4 regions of the Kocuria oxytropis genome follow, and region 3 is predicted to be linked to each of the others. Evidence: riboswitches for the same ligand, from Rfam matches in the RefSeq annotation. Region 3 holds a riboswitch; each other region holds the start of a gene.
The links. Region 3 has a riboswitch for S-adenosylmethionine ahead of QYM41_RS14635 (O-acetylhomoserine aminocarboxypropyltransferase/cysteine synthase family protein). Riboswitches for the same ligand answer to the same signal wherever they lie in the genome.
Positions count from the first base shown of each region.

Region 1: it holds a riboswitch for S-adenosylmethionine, as region 3 does, so the genes downstream of both, QYM41_RS14440 (O-acetylhomoserine aminocarboxypropyltransferase/cysteine synthase family protein) here and QYM41_RS14635 (O-acetylhomoserine aminocarboxypropyltransferase/cysteine synthase family protein) in region 3, are expected to answer to the same signal.
Region 2: it holds a riboswitch for S-adenosylmethionine, as region 3 does, so the genes downstream of both, QYM41_RS01290 (cobalamin-independent methionine synthase II family protein) here and QYM41_RS14635 (O-acetylhomoserine aminocarboxypropyltransferase/cysteine synthase family protein) in region 3, are expected to answer to the same signal.
Region 4: it holds a riboswitch for S-adenosylmethionine, as region 3 does, so the genes downstream of both, QYM41_RS08055 (MetQ/NlpA family ABC transporter substrate-binding protein) here and QYM41_RS14635 (O-acetylhomoserine aminocarboxypropyltransferase/cysteine synthase family protein) in region 3, are expected to answer to the same signal.

Region 1 covers NZ_JAVFXA010000015.1:21,588-25,949, reverse strand. The annotation lists gene QYM41_RS14455 (alpha-ketoacid dehydrogenase subunit beta) at 1-170, opposite strand, end outside; gene QYM41_RS14450 (thiamine pyrophosphate-dependent dehydrogenase E1 component subunit alpha) at 167-1,342, opposite strand; gene QYM41_RS14445 (Lrp/AsnC family transcriptional regulator) at 1,584-2,036, shown strand; SAM riboswitch class IV at 2,129-2,248, shown strand; gene QYM41_RS14440 (O-acetylhomoserine aminocarboxypropyltransferase/cysteine synthase family protein) at 2,287-3,603, shown strand; gene QYM41_RS14435 (cystathionine gamma-synthase) at 3,612-4,362, shown strand, end outside.
Region 2 covers NZ_JAVFXA010000001.1:274,884-279,245, reverse strand. The annotation lists gene QYM41_RS01290 (cobalamin-independent methionine synthase II family protein) at 148-1,350, opposite strand; SAM riboswitch class I at 1,364-1,463, opposite strand; gene QYM41_RS01285 (3-hydroxybutyrate dehydrogenase) at 1,656-2,420, shown strand; gene QYM41_RS01280 (IclR family transcriptional regulator) at 2,586-3,365, opposite strand; gene QYM41_RS01275 (CoA transferase subunit A) at 3,507-4,244, shown strand; gene QYM41_RS01270 (CoA transferase subunit B) at 4,241-4,362, shown strand, end outside.
Region 3 covers NZ_JAVFXA010000016.1:389-4,750, forward strand. The annotation lists gene QYM41_RS14630 (TrbL/VirB6 family protein) at 1-832, opposite strand, end outside; SAM riboswitch class I at 1,125-1,237, shown strand; gene QYM41_RS14635 (O-acetylhomoserine aminocarboxypropyltransferase/cysteine synthase family protein) at 1,243-2,547, shown strand; partial or broken gene QYM41_RS14640 (PLP-dependent transferase) at 2,549-2,784, shown strand; gene QYM41_RS14645 (DUF1852 domain-containing protein) at 2,967-3,986, shown strand; gene QYM41_RS14650 (methionine synthase) at 3,983-4,362, shown strand, end outside.
Region 4 covers NZ_JAVFXA010000006.1:80,611-84,972, forward strand. The annotation lists gene QYM41_RS08045 (methionine ABC transporter permease) at 1-328, opposite strand, end outside; gene QYM41_RS08050 (methionine ABC transporter ATP-binding protein) at 385-1,464, opposite strand; gene QYM41_RS08055 (MetQ/NlpA family ABC transporter substrate-binding protein) at 1,461-2,354, opposite strand; SAM riboswitch class IV at 2,455-2,571, opposite strand; gene dxr (1-deoxy-D-xylulose-5-phosphate reductoisomerase) at 2,664-3,938, opposite strand; gene QYM41_RS08065 (GlsB/YeaQ/YmgE family stress response membrane protein) at 4,085-4,357, opposite strand.

The DNA of each region.
Region 1 (4,362 bases), on a different contig from region 3:
TCGGTGATCCGGAAGACGCCGCCGAGGGTGCCGACGTCCTCGCCGAAGACCACGACGGCGTCGTCGGCTGCCAGGGCGTCGGCCAGGGCGGTGTTGAGCGCCTGGGCGAAGGTCGCGGGCTTGACCGCCGGGGCGTCGCCGGCCGGGGCGGGGGCGTGCAGGGTGCTCACTGTCCGGTCTCCTCTCGGGCGAGCTCGGCGGCCAGGAACTGCTCCTGCTCGGCGAGCTGCGGGGTCTGCTCGGTGTAGACGTGGCGGAACAGCTCGAGCGGGTCGATCTCCACCTCGGCGTTCATGCCGTCGCGCAGGGCCGTGGCGACGTCCTCGGCGGACGCGGCGATGCGCTGCTCCGCCGCGTCGTCGAGCACGCCCTCCGCGGTGAGCCAGGCCCGCATCCGGGTCACCGGGTCCTTGGCGATCCACTCCTGCACCTCGGCGTCGTCCCGGTAGCGGGTGGCGTCGTCGGCGTTGGTGTGCGCCTGCATCCGGTAGGTGTGCGCCTCGACGAGCAGGGGCTCGGACTCGGAGCGCGCCAGGTCCACGGCACGGCGCAGGGTGGCGAGCAGGGCCACGAGGTCGTTGCCGTCCACCCGCTCGCCGGCCATGCCGTAGCCGACCGCCTTGTGCGCGAGGCTCGGGGCGGCGGACTGCTGGGACAGGGGCACGGAGATCGCGTAGCCGTTGTTCTGCACGAAGAACACGACCGGCAGCTTGAACACGGCCGCGAAGTTCAGGGCCTCGTGGAAGTCGCCCTCGCTGGTGGCGCCGTCGCCGCACATCGCCAGGACCACGGTGTCCTCCCCGCGCAGCTTCGCGGCGTGGGCCACGCCCACCGCGTGCAGCAGCTGGGTGGTCAGCGGCGTGGACTGGATGCCCACGCGGTGCTCGTAGGGGTCGTAGCCGCTGTGCCACTCGCCGCGGAAGATGGCCATGACCTGCATCGGGTCCACGCCCTTGGTCATCACGGCCACGGTGTCCCGGTAGGTGGGGAACAGCCAGTCGCCCTCCTCGAGGCACAGGGCGGCGGCCACCTGGCAGGCCTCCTGGCCGTGGCTGGACGGGTAGACGGCCATGCGGCCCTGGCGGACCAGGGCGGAGTTCTGGTCGTTGACCCGCCGCCCGACCACGAGCTTCTCGTAGGCCTCGAGCAGGACGTCCCGGGCGGGCAGCGGGTACTCGTGGCCGGGGCCGGTGCCCTGCTCCTCGGGGGCGAGCAGCCGCCCGTCCGGGGCGACCATGCGGATCTCGCCGCGGGCCGGGAGCATGTACTGCTCCGGCGTGATGCCGAAGGTCTGGGAGGCCCGGAGGATCGGGTCCTCGGGGGTCTCGACGGTCTGGCTCATGGTGTCCCCTCGGTCGGTCCCCGGCCCGGTCACGGGTCCGGGGAGGCGGGAAGGCTGGTGCAACGATGTCTCCCCAGTATGGGAACAGGACCCGGTTCGTATCCACAGAACGGGGAAAGAGCAGAAGAGTGGAGCGAGAAGTGCAGACTGCGTGGACGGAATGGTCTAGTGTGGCGTGGCGCACACACATTCGTCCGGCGCCTCCCGGGCCCCGCGACCGACCCCACCGAAGGAGCCCGCCGTGCCCTCGACCCCCGTGTCCCTCGACGAGACCGACCGGAAGATCCTCGCGGAGCTCTCCCGGGACGCGCGGCAGTCGGTGACCGCGATCGCCGCCGCCGTGCACGTCTCCCGCGCCCACGCCTACGCCCGGATCAACCGGCTCCGGGACGAGGGCGTGATCCTGCGCTTCAGCACCGTGATCGACCCCGTCCGGGCGGGGCTGCAGGCCTCGGCGTACGTGACGCTCAAGCTCCAGCAGAACACCTGGCGGGAGCTGTGCGCCCAGCTCCGGGCGATTCCCGCCGTGCACCACATCGCCCTGGTGGGCGGCAACTTCGACGTCATGCTGCTCGTGCGGGCCGTGGACACCGTGCACCTGCGGCAGGTCATCTTCGAGCACATCCAGCAGCTGCCCGGGGTGGTGGACACCCAGACCTTCCTGGTCTTCGAGGACATCGACACCCGGGCCTGACCCGGGGGCCCGGCCGGCGTCATGTTCCGTCACGGTCGTCATGTTCCGTCGCGGCGGGACAGCCACTACCTCTGCGCATAGTGTGGGCCCAGCTTCACGAGACGTGACCGCGAAGCTCCGACTGGGTCACGCACCAACCCCATGCTCATCGGGTGGTTCGGATGAAGAAGCGGCCTGCATCCTCCGCGGCGCCCCTCCGGCGACCACGGCCGTCCGGTGCGGGTAAGAGCAAGGCACAGGAGCAAGCGCCATGTCCGTCCCCGTGACCGATCACGACCTCGCCACCCGGCAGATCCACGCCGGCACCCACGACCAGCTCGCCCAGCGCACCCTCACGGTCCCGATCTACCAGTCCGCGGCGTACGAGTTCCCCGACTACGAGGCCGCGCGGCAGATGTTCGCCCAGACCCGGCCGGGCTTCACCTACACCCGCACGGGCAACCCGACGGTCGCGGTGCTCGAGCAGCGGATCAGCGACCTCGAGGGCGGCGTGGGCGCCGTGGCGACCGGCTCCGGGCAGTCCGCCGTGGCGGTGGCGCTGCTCGCCCTGCTCGGCCAGGGCGCCGGCAAGCACCTCGTGGCCTCCGAGAAGCTCTACGGCGGGACGGTGGACCTGCTCACCGACTCGTTCGCCGACTGCGGCATCGAGGTCACGTTCACGGACCCCACGACGCCGGGGGCGTGGGCGGCGGCCGTGCGCCCCGACACCCGGGCGTTCCTGCTCGAGTCCATCGGCAACCCGCTGGCCACCCTCCCGGACCTGCCCGGGATCGCCGACGTCGCCCGGGCGGCCGGGGTGCCCGTCGTCGTCGACAACACCCTCGCCTCCCCGGCCCTGTACCGGCCCCTCGAGAAGGGCGCCGACATCGTGGTGCACTCCGCCACCAAGTTCCTCGGCGGGCACGGCAACGCGCTCGCCGGGGCGGTCGTGGACGGCGGGACCTTCGACTGGTCCGCGCGGCCGGGCAGGTGGCCGCAGTTCACGCAGGCCCGCGCCCGCTGGGGCGGGCTGAGCCTGGCCGAGAAGTGCGCCGGGGCGAGCCCCTACCTGCACCTGGTCCGGGCCAAGTACGTGCACGACCTCGGCACCACGCTCTCCCCGTTCAACGCCGCCCAGATCCTGCAGGGCACCGAGACCCTCGAGCTGCGGGTGGCCCGGCACACGGCCTCCGCCCTCGCGGTGGCCGAGTTCCTGACCGGACACCCCGCCGTCGCCCGCGTCCACCACCCCGGCGTGCCCGGGGACCCCGGCGCGGGGATCGCGGCCCGGGACTTCCCCCGCGGCACCGGCTCCGTGTTCTCCTTCGACCTCGCCGCCCCGGCCGCGGCCGTGGGACCGTTCATCGACGCGCTGCGGCTGTTCAAGCTGGTCGCCAACGTCGGGGACACCCGCAGCCTCGTGGCCCACCCCGCGGCCATGACGCACTGCCGCCTGACCCCCGAGCAGCGCCGGGCCGGCGGGATCGCCGAGACCACGATCCGGCTGTCCGTGGGCCTCGAGTCCCCGCAGGACCTCGTGGCCGACCTCGGCCAGGCCCTCGACACCGTCCAGACCACCCGGAAGTGAGCCCCGCCATGACCTCCGCCACCGAGACCCGCACCCGTCCCCGCGGGTTCACGACCACCGCCGTCCACGCCGGCCAGGAGCCGGACCCGCTGACCGGGGCGGTCATCCCGCCCATCTACCAGACCTCCACGTTCGCCCAGGACGGCATCAACGTGCTGCGCGCGGGCCACGAGTACAGCCGCGGCTCCAACCCCACCCGCAGCGGCTTCGAGGAGCAGCTCGCGGCCCTGGAGCGGGGCGAGCGCGGGTTCGCCTTCGCCTCGGGGATCGCCGCCGAGGACGCCCTGCTGCGCGCGGTCCTGCGCCCGGGCGACCACGTCGTGCTCGGGGCCGACGGATACGGCGGCACCAACCGGCTGATCACCACGGTGCTCGCCCCCTGGGAGATCACCCACACCGCGGTGGACACCACCGACCTCGACGACGTCCGCGCGGCGGTGCGTCCCGGCGCCACCCGGGTGCTGTGGCTCGAGACGCCGTCCAACCCGCTGCTCGGCATCGCCGACGTCGCGGCCTGGGCGCAGCTGGCCCGGGACGCCGGGGCGCTGCTCGTCGTCGACAACACCTTCGCGTCCCCGTACCTGCAGAACCCCCTGGAGCTCGGCGCGCACGCCGTGGTGCACTCCACCACCAAGTACATCGGCGGGCACTCCGACGTGCTCGGCGGCGCCGTGGTCGTCGGGACGGCCGAGTGGCGCGGGGCCCCGCTCGCGGAGACGGTCGGCTTCCAGCAGTTCGCCGCCGGGGCCGTGGCCGGCC
Region 2 (4,362 bases), on a different contig from region 3:
GAACGACTTGCGGCGGGAACGACGGGCGGCGGGAGCGGCGGGCGGCGGGAGCGGCGGGCAGCCGCGGACAGCAGGGGGAGCGGCGGGCGGCTGGGGGCCGGCCGCGAGCGGCGGGCGGTCGCGGGGACCGGCCGGCGGCGGTGCCGGTCAGGACCAGAGCCGGCGGGAGGCGAGCTCGGCGCCCCGGCCGAGCGACTCGAGCTTGGCCCAGGCGATCTGCGGGTGGATCCGCCCGCCCAGCCCGCAGTCGGTCGAGGCGATGACGTTCTCACGCCCCACCAGGCGGGCGAAGCGCTCGATCCGGTCGGCCACCAGCTCGGGGTGCTCCACCACGTTGGTCGCGTGGGAGACGACGCCCGGGACGAGGACCTTGCCCTCGGGCAGCCGGTGGTCCTGCCAGACCCTCCACTCGTGCTCGTGCCGGGCGTTGGCGGCCTCGAAGCTGTAGCCGCCCGCCCGGATGGAGAGCACGAGCTCCACCAGGTGCTCGAAGCCGAGGTCGGTGGTGTGCGGGCCGTGCCAGGAGCCCCAGCACAGGTGGAAGCGGACCTGCTCCTCCGGGATCCCCTCCAGGGCGTAGTTGAGGGCCTCGACGCGCTTGCGGGTGAACGCGAGGTAGTCCTCCACGCCGGGCTCGGGGTTGACCTGGTCCCAGTTCTCCGCGATGGAGGGGTCGTCGATCTGCACGATCAGCCCGGCGTCGGTGATGGCCCTGTACTCCTCGCGCATGACCTCGGCGCACGCGGCGAGCACCTCGTCCTCGTCCGCGTAGTGGGTGTTCTCCAGCCGGGCGCAGGAGCCCGGGGACAGCGCGGCGAGATAGCCCTCGCTCGCGCCCGTGGCCCGCAGGGCGGCCCGGAGGTGGCGGATGTCGGCCTCCACGGCCGCGTGACCCGTGTACTCCAGCTTCCCGGTGATCCTCGGGAACGGCGCCTGCGTGCCCGTGGTGATCCCCGAGGCGGGGTCCGTGTAGGCGTCGTGGAAGGCCTGGCGGTCCCGGCGGTCCCCGAAGCTGGTCAGGACCACGCGGCCGGGGGAGGAGCGCTGCGGCTCCTGCTCCCACAGTCCCACCTCCCCCGGGGTGAGGCCCGAGATCCGGGCGAAGACGTAGTGCCACCACGCGCCGTAGTCGACGTCCGCGGCCATGGCGTGGCCGTACTCGCCGTCGTTGACCACGTCGATCCCGGCCTCGCGCTGCCGGCGGACCACGTCCAGCACGGAGTCGTGGAGCAGGGCCTCGTGCTCGGGCCCCGGGGCGCCGCCCTTCGCCCGGTTGGCCTCGAGCAGCGCCGGGGTGCGCGGGAGGGACCCGGCGTGGGTCGTGCGGATGCGGTCCGTGCTGCGCAGCATGGGGCGTCGGTCCTTTCCATCGGTCCTGGCGGTAGCACCGGAGGGGACGGGGGCCGTCGCCCGGGTTGCTGCGGCGTCGTCGAGCCAGATCTCTCGGCCGCTCTGGATGGTGACCCTGTCATCCAACCGCACGCGTGCGCCCGGCGCCATTCGGGGCCCGGATGACGGACATGACGCCGTGTGACGCCGTCCGGCGCCCGCTCCCGTGCGGCGATGCCCTTCGCGAACATGGCCCGGATCACATACCGTGGCGATGATCCGTGCCCCTCACCCCGCGGGCACGGCGGACCAGAGGAAGGACTCCCATGTCCCAGACGCCCCAGCAGCAGGACCTCGAGGGCCGCACGGCGCTCGTCACGGGCGGCGCGAGCGGCATCGGCCTGGCGGCGGCCAGGGCCCTCGCCGGCTCCGGCGCGCACGTGGTCGTGGCCGACGTCGACGAGGCCGGCGCGCAGCGCGTCGCCGAGGAGCTCGGCGGCCGCGCCTGGTCGGTCGACCTGCTCGACACCGCGGCGCTCGCGGACCTGAGCCTCGAGGTGGACGTGCTGGTCAACAACGCCGGCATCCAGAAGGTCTCCCCCCTGCACGAGTTCGACCCGGCGGACTTCCACCGGATCCTGGTCCTGATGCTGGAGTCCCCGTTCCTGCTGGTCCGCGCCGCGCTGCCGCACATGTACGAGCAGGGGTGGGGGCGGGTCGTCAACGTCTCGTCCGTCCACGGCCTGCGCGCCTCGCCGTACAAGAGCGCCTACGTCTCCGCCAAGCACGGTCTCGAGGGGCTCTCGAAGACCATCGCCCTGGAGGGGGCGGCGCACGGGGTGACGAGCAACTGCGTCAACCCCGGCTACGTCCGCACCCCGCTGGTGGAGAAGCAGGTCGCGGACCAGGCCGCGGTGCACGGGATCCCGGAGTCCGAGGTGGTGGAGCGGATCATGCTCGGCGAGACGCCGGTCAAGAAGCTCGTGGAGCCCGAGGACGTCGGCAGCCTCGTGGCCTGGCTGGCCGGGCCGCACGCGTCCATGGTCACCGGGGCGTCCTACACGATGGACGGCGGCTGGACCGCCCGCTGAGCCCCGCCCCGCCCGGCGGCGGGCCGCCGTGCCTGGCCCGGGCGGCATCCGGGCGGGCCGGCATCCGGGCGGCAATCGGCCCGGTTCCGCCGGTCTCGCCGGTCCCGCCGGTCCGCAGGCCCCGGAATCCCGGGCACTCCCGGCGGCCCGGCCGGACCGGGACGTTCAGCGGTGGCCCAGCTCCCGGGAGAGCCGGTGGGCCTCCGTGAGCAGGGCCCGTCCCAGGGGCTGACGGCGCTCACCGGTGAACCGCGGCTCGATGCCCGTGAGGCTCAGGGCGTAGACCGGGGCCCCCGTGGCGTCGAAGACCGCGGCGGCCATGCCCCAGCTGCCCTCCACGATCAGCCCGGGGTTCACCGCAAAGCCCTCCCGCCGCACGTCCGCGAGCAGCTCGCGGATCCGCTCGGGCGTGTGCAGCGGCCCCCACCCGGCGCGTGCCCCGGCGGTGGCCGCGAGGACCCGCTCCACCTCCGGGTCCGGGAGGTGGGCCAGGATCGCGAGCCCCGCCGAGGCGACGCCCAGGGGCAGCCGCAGGCCCTCGTAGAGGACGTGCGAGCGGATGGGGAACGCGCCCTCGACCCGGGCGAGGCAGACCGTCTCCAGCCCGCGGCGGGCCGAGAGGAACGCGCTCTCGCCGGTGGCCTCCGCGAGCCGGCGCAGCGAGGGCCCGGCCAGTTCCCGGATCGGGTAGCGGTGGGCCGCCACGGCGCCCAGCACGTACAGCTCCGGACCCAGCTGCCAGGTCCCCGTCCCCGCGTCCCGGTCCACGAGGCCCTCCTCGGCCAGCCCCGTGAGCAGCCGGTGCACGGTGGGCCGGGTCAGCCCGGTCTGCGCCGCGAGCTCCGCCACCGTGCTGCCCTGCTCCCGGCCGGCCACGGCCCGCAGCAGCCGCCCCACCCGGTGGACCACCTGGGTCCCCGATCCCGTCTCCCGCTCCGCTCCCATGGCTCCACTATATGGACACCGTGCCCGTGAATGGCCGGATGCTGAGGAGAAGGGCTGTCATTCCGCCGATTCTGTTGACCGGTATGTGGAGGCTCCCTAGATTGAGTGCTGAGTCACAGTCGGACGAGAGGGAGGGACCAGGTGTCCAAGGTCAGGGACAACGCCGCCGAGCTGCTGGCGGAGAGCCTGCAGGACGGCATGACGCTCGCCGTGGGCGGCTTCGGGTTGAGCGGGATCCCCCGGGATCTCATCGAGGCGGTGCGGGACTCCGGGGTCACGGACCTCACGGTGGTCTCCAACAACATGGGCGTGGACGGCAAGGGACTCGGGGTGCTGCTTGAGAACCGCCAGGTGCGGAAGGTCCTCGCCTCCTACGTGGGCGAGAACAAGCTGTTCGCCCAGCAGTACCTGGACGGCGAGCTCGAGGTCGAGTTCAACCCCCAGGGGACCCTCGCCGAGCGGCTCCGGGCCGGCGGCGCGGGCATCCCCGCCTTCTACACGAAGACCGGGGTCGGCACCCTCGTGGCCGAGGGCAAGCCGCACGCCGAGTTCGACGGCGAGACCTACGTGCAGGAGCGCGGCATCGTCGCCGACATCGCCCTCGTGCACGCCCACACCGGCGACCCCGACGGCAACCTCGTCTACCGCTACACCGCGCGCAACTTCAACCCGGTCGTCGCGACCGCCGGGAAGGTCACCTTCGCCGAGGTGGAGCACCTGGTGGACGTCGGCGGGATCCACCCGGACCACGTGGTGACCCCGGGCGTCTACGTCCAGCACGTCGCGCGCTACAGCGGCGCCCCCAAGGACATCGAGCAGCGCACCGTCCGTCCCCGCCCGACCGGGCGGGCCGACCAGCAGAACGGAGACCAGGCATGAGCTGGACCCGCGACGAGATGGCGGCGATCGCCGCCGTGGAGCTCTCCGACGGCGACTACGTCAACCTCGGCATCGGCATCCCCACCCTCGTGGCCAACAACCTGCCCGAGGGTGTGAA
Region 3 (4,362 bases):
CACTGGCCCCAGCGGTGCCGTTGGCCCCACCGGCAGGCGAGGACAGACCCGCAGGCGCGGAACCCGAACTGCCCTTCGAGGGCGGCGCGGAGGAGGAGTCAGAGCCGAAGCCGCGTCCCGAGCGCGCCAGGTGGGAGGCTCCCTGCGGGATTGCCGCGCCCATCGCCGCGATGCCCAGCGCCCCGCCGCTGCTACCGCCGGAGGAGGACATCGAGCCCAGGACGGGGCTGAGGAACCCGATGAGCACGGGCAGGGCGAACACGGAGGCGACGATCATCATCAGCCCGGCGGCGAACTGGATCAGCCCGCTGCCGGAGTCCTCCCACACCCCGGTGGTGGACATCTTGATCGCCAACCCGTAGATCAGGGCCGCGGCGGGCTTGTAGAAGGCGAAGGCCAGGGTCCAGGCGATGACCTTCTGGAAGAAGTTCTTCCCCGTCTCGGTGTTCAGGAAGGCGGCGGAGAGGGGCAGGATCCCGGCCATCAGGAACAGCATCCCGGTGCGCAGCACCATCAGCATCAACTGGATGAGGTTCACGATGATGGCCACGACCCCGCCGACGATGATCAGGATGACGTTGCCGCCCAACCACACCGGATCGGCTGCACCGGCGCTGGTGGCGTTGTCGAGGTCCAACAGCTTGAGCACGTCGGTCTGGAAGTCCTCACCGATGGCGGAGTCGATGATCTGTACGGCTAGGGCGTCGGTGCCGGCCACCAGGACGTTGAGGATCGTCACCCCCGAGGCCGTGACCACGGCCAGGGTGAGCAGATTCTTCAGCAGGTCGCGGGCCGGTTCGGCGCGCTGGGTCCAGGCCATCTCTCCGTGCACGGCTCCTGGGGTCCGGTTGACGCCGTTCACCATGCCGTTGATGACGCCACCCCCAGGCGGGAGTCATCTTCTCGGCGCACAGCGCCCTCAACGACGCCCTGGTCTTCCGCCGGGACATCACTGAGCCCACGTGAGGCTCGGTGGTCGGCCGTCACAACTTGTCACAAACCCGGCCCGACGTCGGCCGAGCGCGACCGCCCGGCCCGAATATGTCCCGACGTGTGTCTTTGTGACAGCCGACCCCACCGTCCGTTGGACTAGAGAGCCGTCCATCGAGTGGGATGAGCGCACCACACCATCCAGAGCGGCCGAGAGATCTGGCTCGACGACGCCGCAGCAACCAGTCAGCCGACCCTGGGACATCGGGACCGGCGGGCACGGTGCTACCGCCAGGACCGATGGAGAATCGAATGAATCACCATGCCACCCAACAGGTCCACGCCGGCTACGAGCCCGAGGCCCCCTACTGGCCGGTGGCCGTACCCATCCACCAGACGGCGGCCTACCGCTTCCCCGATCACGCCACGGCCGCCTCGATGTTCCGGTTGGAGACCCCCGGGTTCACCTACAGCCGCACGGGCAACCCCACGGTCGCTGTGTTCGAGAACCGACTGGCGGCCCTGGAGGGCGGGATCGGGGCCATCGGCACCGCCACGGGACAAGCCGCCGTCGCGCTGTCCCTGCTGACTCTGCTTCACGGCGGCAAGCACTTGGTCGCCTCCAGCCAGCTTTACGGCGGGACGGTGGACCTGCTGACGGACACCTTCGCCGGCTTCGGCATCGAGGTCACTTTCGCCGACCCGGCCGACCCGCAGGCCTGGGGCGCGGCGATCCGGCCGGACACCCGCGCGTTCTTCCTGGAGTCCATCACCAACCCGCTGGCCACCCTGCCGGACCTTCCGGCGCTGGCGGACATCGCCCACGCTTCCGGGGTCCCGGTCGTGGTGGACAGCACCTTGGCGACGCCGGTCCTGTACCGGCCACTGGAACATGGTGCCGACGTGGTGGTGCACTCCGCCACGAAGTTCATCGGCGGGCACGGGGCCGTCCTCGGCGGGGCGATCGTGGACGGCGGCACCTTCGACTACGGCGCAGCCCCGGAGCGGTGGCCCCAACTGACCCGGCCCAAGGTCCGCTACGGCGGCCAGGCACTCATCGACCGGCACGGCCGCGGCGCCTACCTGGCGCTGGCGCGCAGCAAGTTCCTGCACGACCTCGGCCCCTCCCTCGCCCCGGCCAGCGCCGCCCAGTTCATCCAGGGCCTGGAGACCCTCGCCGTGCGCATCACCCGGCAGGAGCAGACCGCGCGAACGGTCGCCGAGCACCTGGCCCGGCACCCCACCGTCGGGCGCGTCCACCACCCGGCGATCCCCGGACACCCCAGCGCCGCCCTCGCCGAGAGGTACTTCCCGCACGGCACCGGCTCGGTGTTCTCCTTCGACCTGGCCGCCGGCCCCGAGGCCATCGGCCCGGTCATCGACGCTCTGGAGCTGTTCCAACTCGTGGCCAACATCGGGGATGTGCGCTCCCTGGTCAGTCACCCGGCGACCATGACGCACTGCCGGCTCACCCCCAACCAACGCCGGGCCGCGGGCATCACTGAGACCACGATCCGGCTGTCCATCGGACTGGAGTGTCCCGAGGACCTGATCGTCGACCTCGACCGGGCGCTGGCCACCGTACCGGCCTCGGCCCTGACCGGGGAGACGCGCTGAGATGACCCTCCTGAACGACACAGCACCGACGGACACTGCGCCGACGGCCCGTCGGGGCTTCCACACGACAGCGGTGCACGCCGGCCAGGCACCCGACCCGCTGACCGGGGCGGTCGTGCCGCCGGTCTACCAGACCAGCACCCTCGTGCAGGACGCATCAATGTGCTGCGCGGCGGCCACGAGTACAGCCGGGGGTCCAACCCGACCCGGACCGGTCAGCGCCGCCTCACCGCCGCGGCCCGCGCGGCCCGGGGAACCGGCAAACCGGAGGCCCGGATCGACGTCGTCCGGGCAGCGCCGGGGGTGCCCGGAGCATGACTGAGGCGACCTTCGGGAGGGCAGTGCACGAGCAGCAGGGAAGGACGTTGGAGATGAGTACGGACCTGGGAGGCAGGCCCCCAGCCCACAGTGAGGAATCGATGCATCAGACCACCAGGACGAACGACTTCACGTTCAGTATCAGCACGACCCGCTTCGATGAGGACTACTGCCCGTCGTCCAGTTCCCGAGGCACGACGAACTTCGCGAACCTGGCCCGCGGCGAGAACCGTCGGCAGAACCTCCGCAACACCCTGACCATGATCAATAGTCGCTTCAACGACCTGGCCCACTGGGACAATCCCAGCCGGGATCGCTATGCCGTGGAGATCGAGATCGTCTCCGTGGACCTGCACTTCGCCGCCGACGGCGACGACGCGGCGTTCCCCCTGATCGAGGTCCTCGACGTGCGGATCTTCGACACGCTGACCAATGTGCACATCGACGGGATCGTGGGGAACAACTTCTCGTCCTACCTGCGGGACCACGACTTCAGCGTGGTGCTGCCGGAACACCACGCGAAGGCGTCCCGGTCCAGCATCCCCGATGACTTCGGCGAATTGCACGGGAAGCTCTTCACGCACTTCCTGGACTCCGACGCCTACCGCGAGCGGTTCCCCCAGCCGCCCGTGATCTGCATCAGCGTCTCGAGCACCAAGACGTATCGTCGGCTCGAGAACCACCATCCGATCCTCGGGGTCGAGTATCGGCAGGATGAATCCTCCTTGACGGATCGATACTTCGAGAAGATGGGACTGCGGGTCCGCTACTTCATGCCCCGCGGCGCGGTCGCACCCCTGGCGTTCTATTTCCGGGGCGATCTCCTCAATGACTATTCCAGCCTGGCACTCATCGGTCTCATCAGCACGATGGAAGCGTTCCAGAAGATCTATCGCCCGGAGATCTACAACGCCAATGCGGCGGCTGGTCGGATCTACCGGCCGAGCCTGGAGAGCCGAGACTACTCGGTGACGCAGATCGCCTACGACCGCCAGGAGCGCAGTCAGCTGGCCCTCCTGCAGGGGAAGTTCACGGAGGAGCACTTCGTGAAGCCACACCAGACCCTCCTGGAGCAGTGGGCCGCGGCCCACTCCGGGCGAGAGACGGAGAAACACCGATGAACACACTGTTGCCCACCACCATCGTCGGCAGCCTGCCCAAGCCCTCCTGGCTCGCGGAAGGTGAGACGCTGTGGTCCCCCTGGAAGCTCGACGGCGAGGAACTGCGCGAGGGCAAGCGGGATGCGCTGAGCCTGGCCGTGGACGAGCAGCACCAGGCGGGTATCGACATCGTCAGCGACGGCGAACAGACCCGTCAGCACTTTGTCACCACGTTCATCGAACACCTCAGCGGCGTCGACTTCGAACACCGGGAGACGGTGCGGATCCGTGACCGCTACGACGCGAGCGTCCCGACGGTCGTCGGCGCGGTGGGCCGTGAACGGTCGGTTTTCCTCGACGACGCCAAGGCCCTCCGCGCGCGGACCAGCCAGCCCAT
Region 4 (4,362 bases), on a different contig from region 3:
CCCCCATGGAGCGGGCCGCCTCCACGACGCCCGGGTCCACGCTCATGAGGTTCTGCTCGACGATCCGCGCCACGGCGAACATCGCCCCGATGGTCATCGCGAAGATCGCCGCGTTGGGGCCCAGGCGGGTGCCGACGACCTCCTGGGTCACCGGGCCGAGGGCGGCCAGCAGGATGATGAACGGGATCGGGCGGACGAAGTTCACCACGAGGTTCAGGCCCTCGTGGACCGCGCGGTTCTCCAGGATGTTGCCGCGGCGGGTGACGTAGAGCCCCACGCCCACGAGCAGTCCCAGCAGGCCGGCGAGCAGCAGCGTGACGGCCACCATGTAGAGGGTCTCCCCGAGCGCGGCCAGCAGCTCGGGTCCCAGGACGGACCAGTCGTTCACGCGGCCACCTCTCTCAGGGTCGTGATCCGGGACATCTCGTCGACCACGGCCTGCACGGCCGCGTCCTCGCCCGTGAGCTCGAAGGTCAGGGAACCGAACGACTGCTCCTGGAGCACGCTGATGCCCCCGTAGGCGATGGTGAAGCGGACCCCGCGGGCGGCGCCGTCCGAGAGCACCCCGCCGATGTCCACGCCGTCGCCGACGTCCACGATGACCAGGCGCCCCCGGTGGGTGCGGCGCAGCCGTGCCACGTCGCGGGCGTCGGGCTCCGAGTGCAGCACGGAGGAGACGAAGCGGTGGGCGGTCTCGGTGCGCGGCCGGGCGAAGATGTCCACGGTGGAGCCGTGCTCCACGACCTTCCCGTCCTGCATCACGGCCACCCGGTCCGCGATGGCCCGCACCACGTCCATCTCGTGGGTGATGATCACGATGGTGATCCCCAGCTCCCGGTTGACCCGCTGCAGCACCTGCAGCACCTCCTGCGTGGTCTCCGGGTCCAGGGCGCTCGTCGACTCGTCGGCCAGCAGCAGCTTCGGGCTGGTGGCCAGGGCGCGGGCGATGCCCACGCGCTGCTTCTGCCCGCCGGAGAGCTGCTCCGGGTAGTTCCCGGCGCGGGCGGCCAGGCCCACGAACTCGAGCAGCTCGGCCACCCGGGCACGGCGCTTCTCCTTCGGCCAGCCGGCCCGCTTGAGCGGGTACTCGACGTTGCCGGCCACGGTCCGGGAGGTGAAGAGGTTGAACTGCTGGAAGATCATGCCGATCTCCTGCCGCACGGGCGCCAGCTCCGTCTCGCGCCGGCCGGCCACCTCGAACCCCTCCACGGTCAGGGACCCGGAGGTCACCGGCTCGAGCCCGTTGATCAGGCGCACGAGGGTGGACTTGCCCGCCCCCGAGTAGCCGATCACGCCGAAGATCTCGCCGCGGCGGACCTCGAGGCTGACGTCGTCGACCGCCACCACCTCGCGGGCCGCCCGGCCCGTGCCGGTGCGGAAGGTCTTGGAGACGTTCTCGAAGCGGACGAGCACCTCCTCGGGGCGCCCGGACGGGGACGGCCCGGTGGGTCCCTCCGCGCTCACTGCTGCTGGTCCTTCAGCTCCTGCTGGTAGCGCTGGGTGAGGTCCTGCAGCTCCTCCGGCTCGAGCTGCAGCGGCACGGCGGTGCCCTTGGTCTCCTCCATCTCGGCGTCGATCACGGGCTGCTCGTGGTAGAGGGCCGCGACCTTCCGCAGGGTCTCGTCGTCGGCGAGCTCCTCCGTCGTGGTGAAGAGGTTGACGTAGGCCCGGGAGCCCTCGGCCTCGGGGTCGTCCTGGGCGAGCGCCGACTTCGGGTCGATGTCCGCCCGGGACAGGAAGTCGTTGTTGATGACCGAGCCGGCCACCGAGTCCAGGGACAGCACCGTCTGCTCCGCCGAGACGGGCGTGACCTTCACCGTGGAGGCCTCGGTGTCGACGTCGAGCTCGGTGGGGATGAGGGTGTCCGAGGTCAGCTCCACGAGGCCGGCGGACTCGAGCACGAGCAGCGCGCGGGAGAGGTTCACGGCGTCGTTGGGCACGGCGATCTCGTCGCCCTTCTGGAACTGCTCCACGGATTCGTACTGGTTGGAGTACAGCCCCAGCGGGTAGATCGAGGTCGAGCCGATCGGGGTGATGGAGCCCCCCGCGGAGTTGTTGTAGTCGGCGAGGAACGGGACGTGCTGGAACCAGGTCATCTCCACGTCGCCGGACTCGGTGGCGGGGTTCGGCTGGTTGTAGTCGGAGAAGTCGACGTACTCGACCGTGATGCCCTGCTCCTCGGCCAGCTTCTTCAGGGCGTCGTGGGTCGGGTCGGTGCCCACCACGCCGATGGTGACCTTGTCGTCGGCCAGGACACCCTCGCCGGAGGACTCCCCGGCGGAGCCGCCGCAGGCGGTGAGGGTGAGGCCGAGGGTCGTGGCCAGTGCGAGGAGGGGGAGGCGCTGCGATCGCATGTGGTGCCTTTCCGTGGGTCCGTTGGTGTCGGAGGTCTTCACCGGGGCCGGGGACCGGCGGCGACGGCCGATCGGCGCGCGGAAGGGCGCGGCAGGCGTCGAGCCGTACTTGCCGCCGGCCGTCCTCGGCCGTGGCCGGATGGTTCACCTGGGGCACCCCACTACGGGAGAGGGTTGCCGCCCAGCAAGCCAGGGCTCGGTGCTGGGACTCGTCATCCGGCCGACAGACTAGCACGGACGCGCCCGCTCGCGGCGCCGGGCCGGGAGCGCGGGAGGCGGGACCCGGGAGCGCCGGAGCCGGCGGCCGGGTCAGCCGGCCAGGACCTCCTGGGCGCGGCACCGTGCCCAGCGCTCGGCCTCGAGGACCGCCTCCAGGTCCGGCTCCCCGGACCCGTCGTGCTCCTCCAGCACCGCCTCGACCGTGTCCACGATGGCCGGGAAGCGGATCCGGCCGTCGTGGAAGGCGTGCACCGCCTCCTCGTTGGCGGCGTTGAACACCGCGGGGAAGGTCCCGCCCCGCTCCCCCGCGGCCTTGATCAGCTCCACGGCCGGGAACACCACCGGGTCGAGGGGTTCGAAGGTCCACTCGGTGGCGCGCGTCCAGTCGCACGGCAGCGCGGCCCCGGGCACCCGGTGCGGCCAGGCCAGGCCGAGGGCGATGGGCAGGCGCATGTCCGGGGGCGAGGCCTGGGCGAGGGTGGAGCCGTCCACGAACTGGACCATGGAGTGGACCACCGACTGCGGGTGGACGACCACGTCGATGCGCTCGAGGGGCACGTCGAAGAGCAGGTGCGCCTCGAGCACCTCGAGCGCCTTGTTCACCATGGTCGCCGAGTTGGTGGTCACCATCAGCCCCATGTCCCACGTGGGGTGCCGCAGGGCGTCCCGCGGGGTGACCGACTCCAGCTCCGCCCGGGACCGGCCGCGGAACGGCCCGCCGGAGGCCGTGAGGACGAGCCGGTCCACCTCCCCGGCCGTTCCGCCGCGCAGCGCCTGGGCCAGCGCGGAGTGCTCGGAGTCCACGGGGATCAGCGCGTCCGGGTCCCCGGTGGCCGCCGCGGCGGAGCGGACGAGGGCGCCGCCGGCGATCAGCGACTCCTTGTTCGCCAGGGCCAGCTTGTGCCCGGCCCCGAGCGCCGCCAGCGTGGGGGCGAGCCCGATGGACCCGGTGATCCCGTTGAGCACCAGGTCCGCGTCGGGATGGGCCGCGGCCGCCGACGCCGCACCGGGCCCGTGCTCGATGTGCGGGCGGTAGCCCCACGCCCCGGCGGCCCCGGCCCGCTCCGCGATCAGGCCGGCCAGTCGGGCGGCGTCCTGGCCGGTGCCGCTCGTGGCCACCAGGGAGGCCCGGGTCTCGACGGCCTGCTCGGCCAGCAGCTCGAGGTGGCCGCGCCCCGCGGCGAGGGCGGTCACGCGGAACGGCTCCGGCCCCTCGAGCCCGCGTGCGGCCCGGACGACGTCGAGGGCCTGGGTGCCGATCGAGCCCGTGGAGCCCAGGACGACGATCCTGCGGGGACCGGCGGCGGCCAGGGCCTGCAGCTCGGGCGTCGGGCGGGTGCGGGGCGAGGAGGCGGGGGACGTCATGGCCCCAGTATCCCCCGGCCCCGGCCCGCCCCGGGTCCCCGCCGGCACCGTGCGGGCCGCGGGGGCCCGGGGCGGGAGGCCCGGGTGCGACGAGGCCCCGTCCACCGGCAGCGGTGGACGGGGCCTCGGGGACCGGTGTGGTCGGGTCAGTGCGTCGTGCGGCCCTTGCGGCCGGTGACCGCACCCCAGATGAAGAGCACGATGAGCGCTCCCACGACGGCGGTGATGATGGTACCGATGTCGAAGACGGACTCCAGGTCGCCGATGCCGATCAGCGAGCCGAGGAAACCTCCGAGGAGGGCTCCGACGATGCCGAGGACCATGGTGACGAGAATTCCGCCGCCCTGGTTGCCCGGCATGATGAGCTTGGCGAGGGCGCCGGCGATGAGGCCGAGGACGATCCAGCTGATGATTCCCATGATGG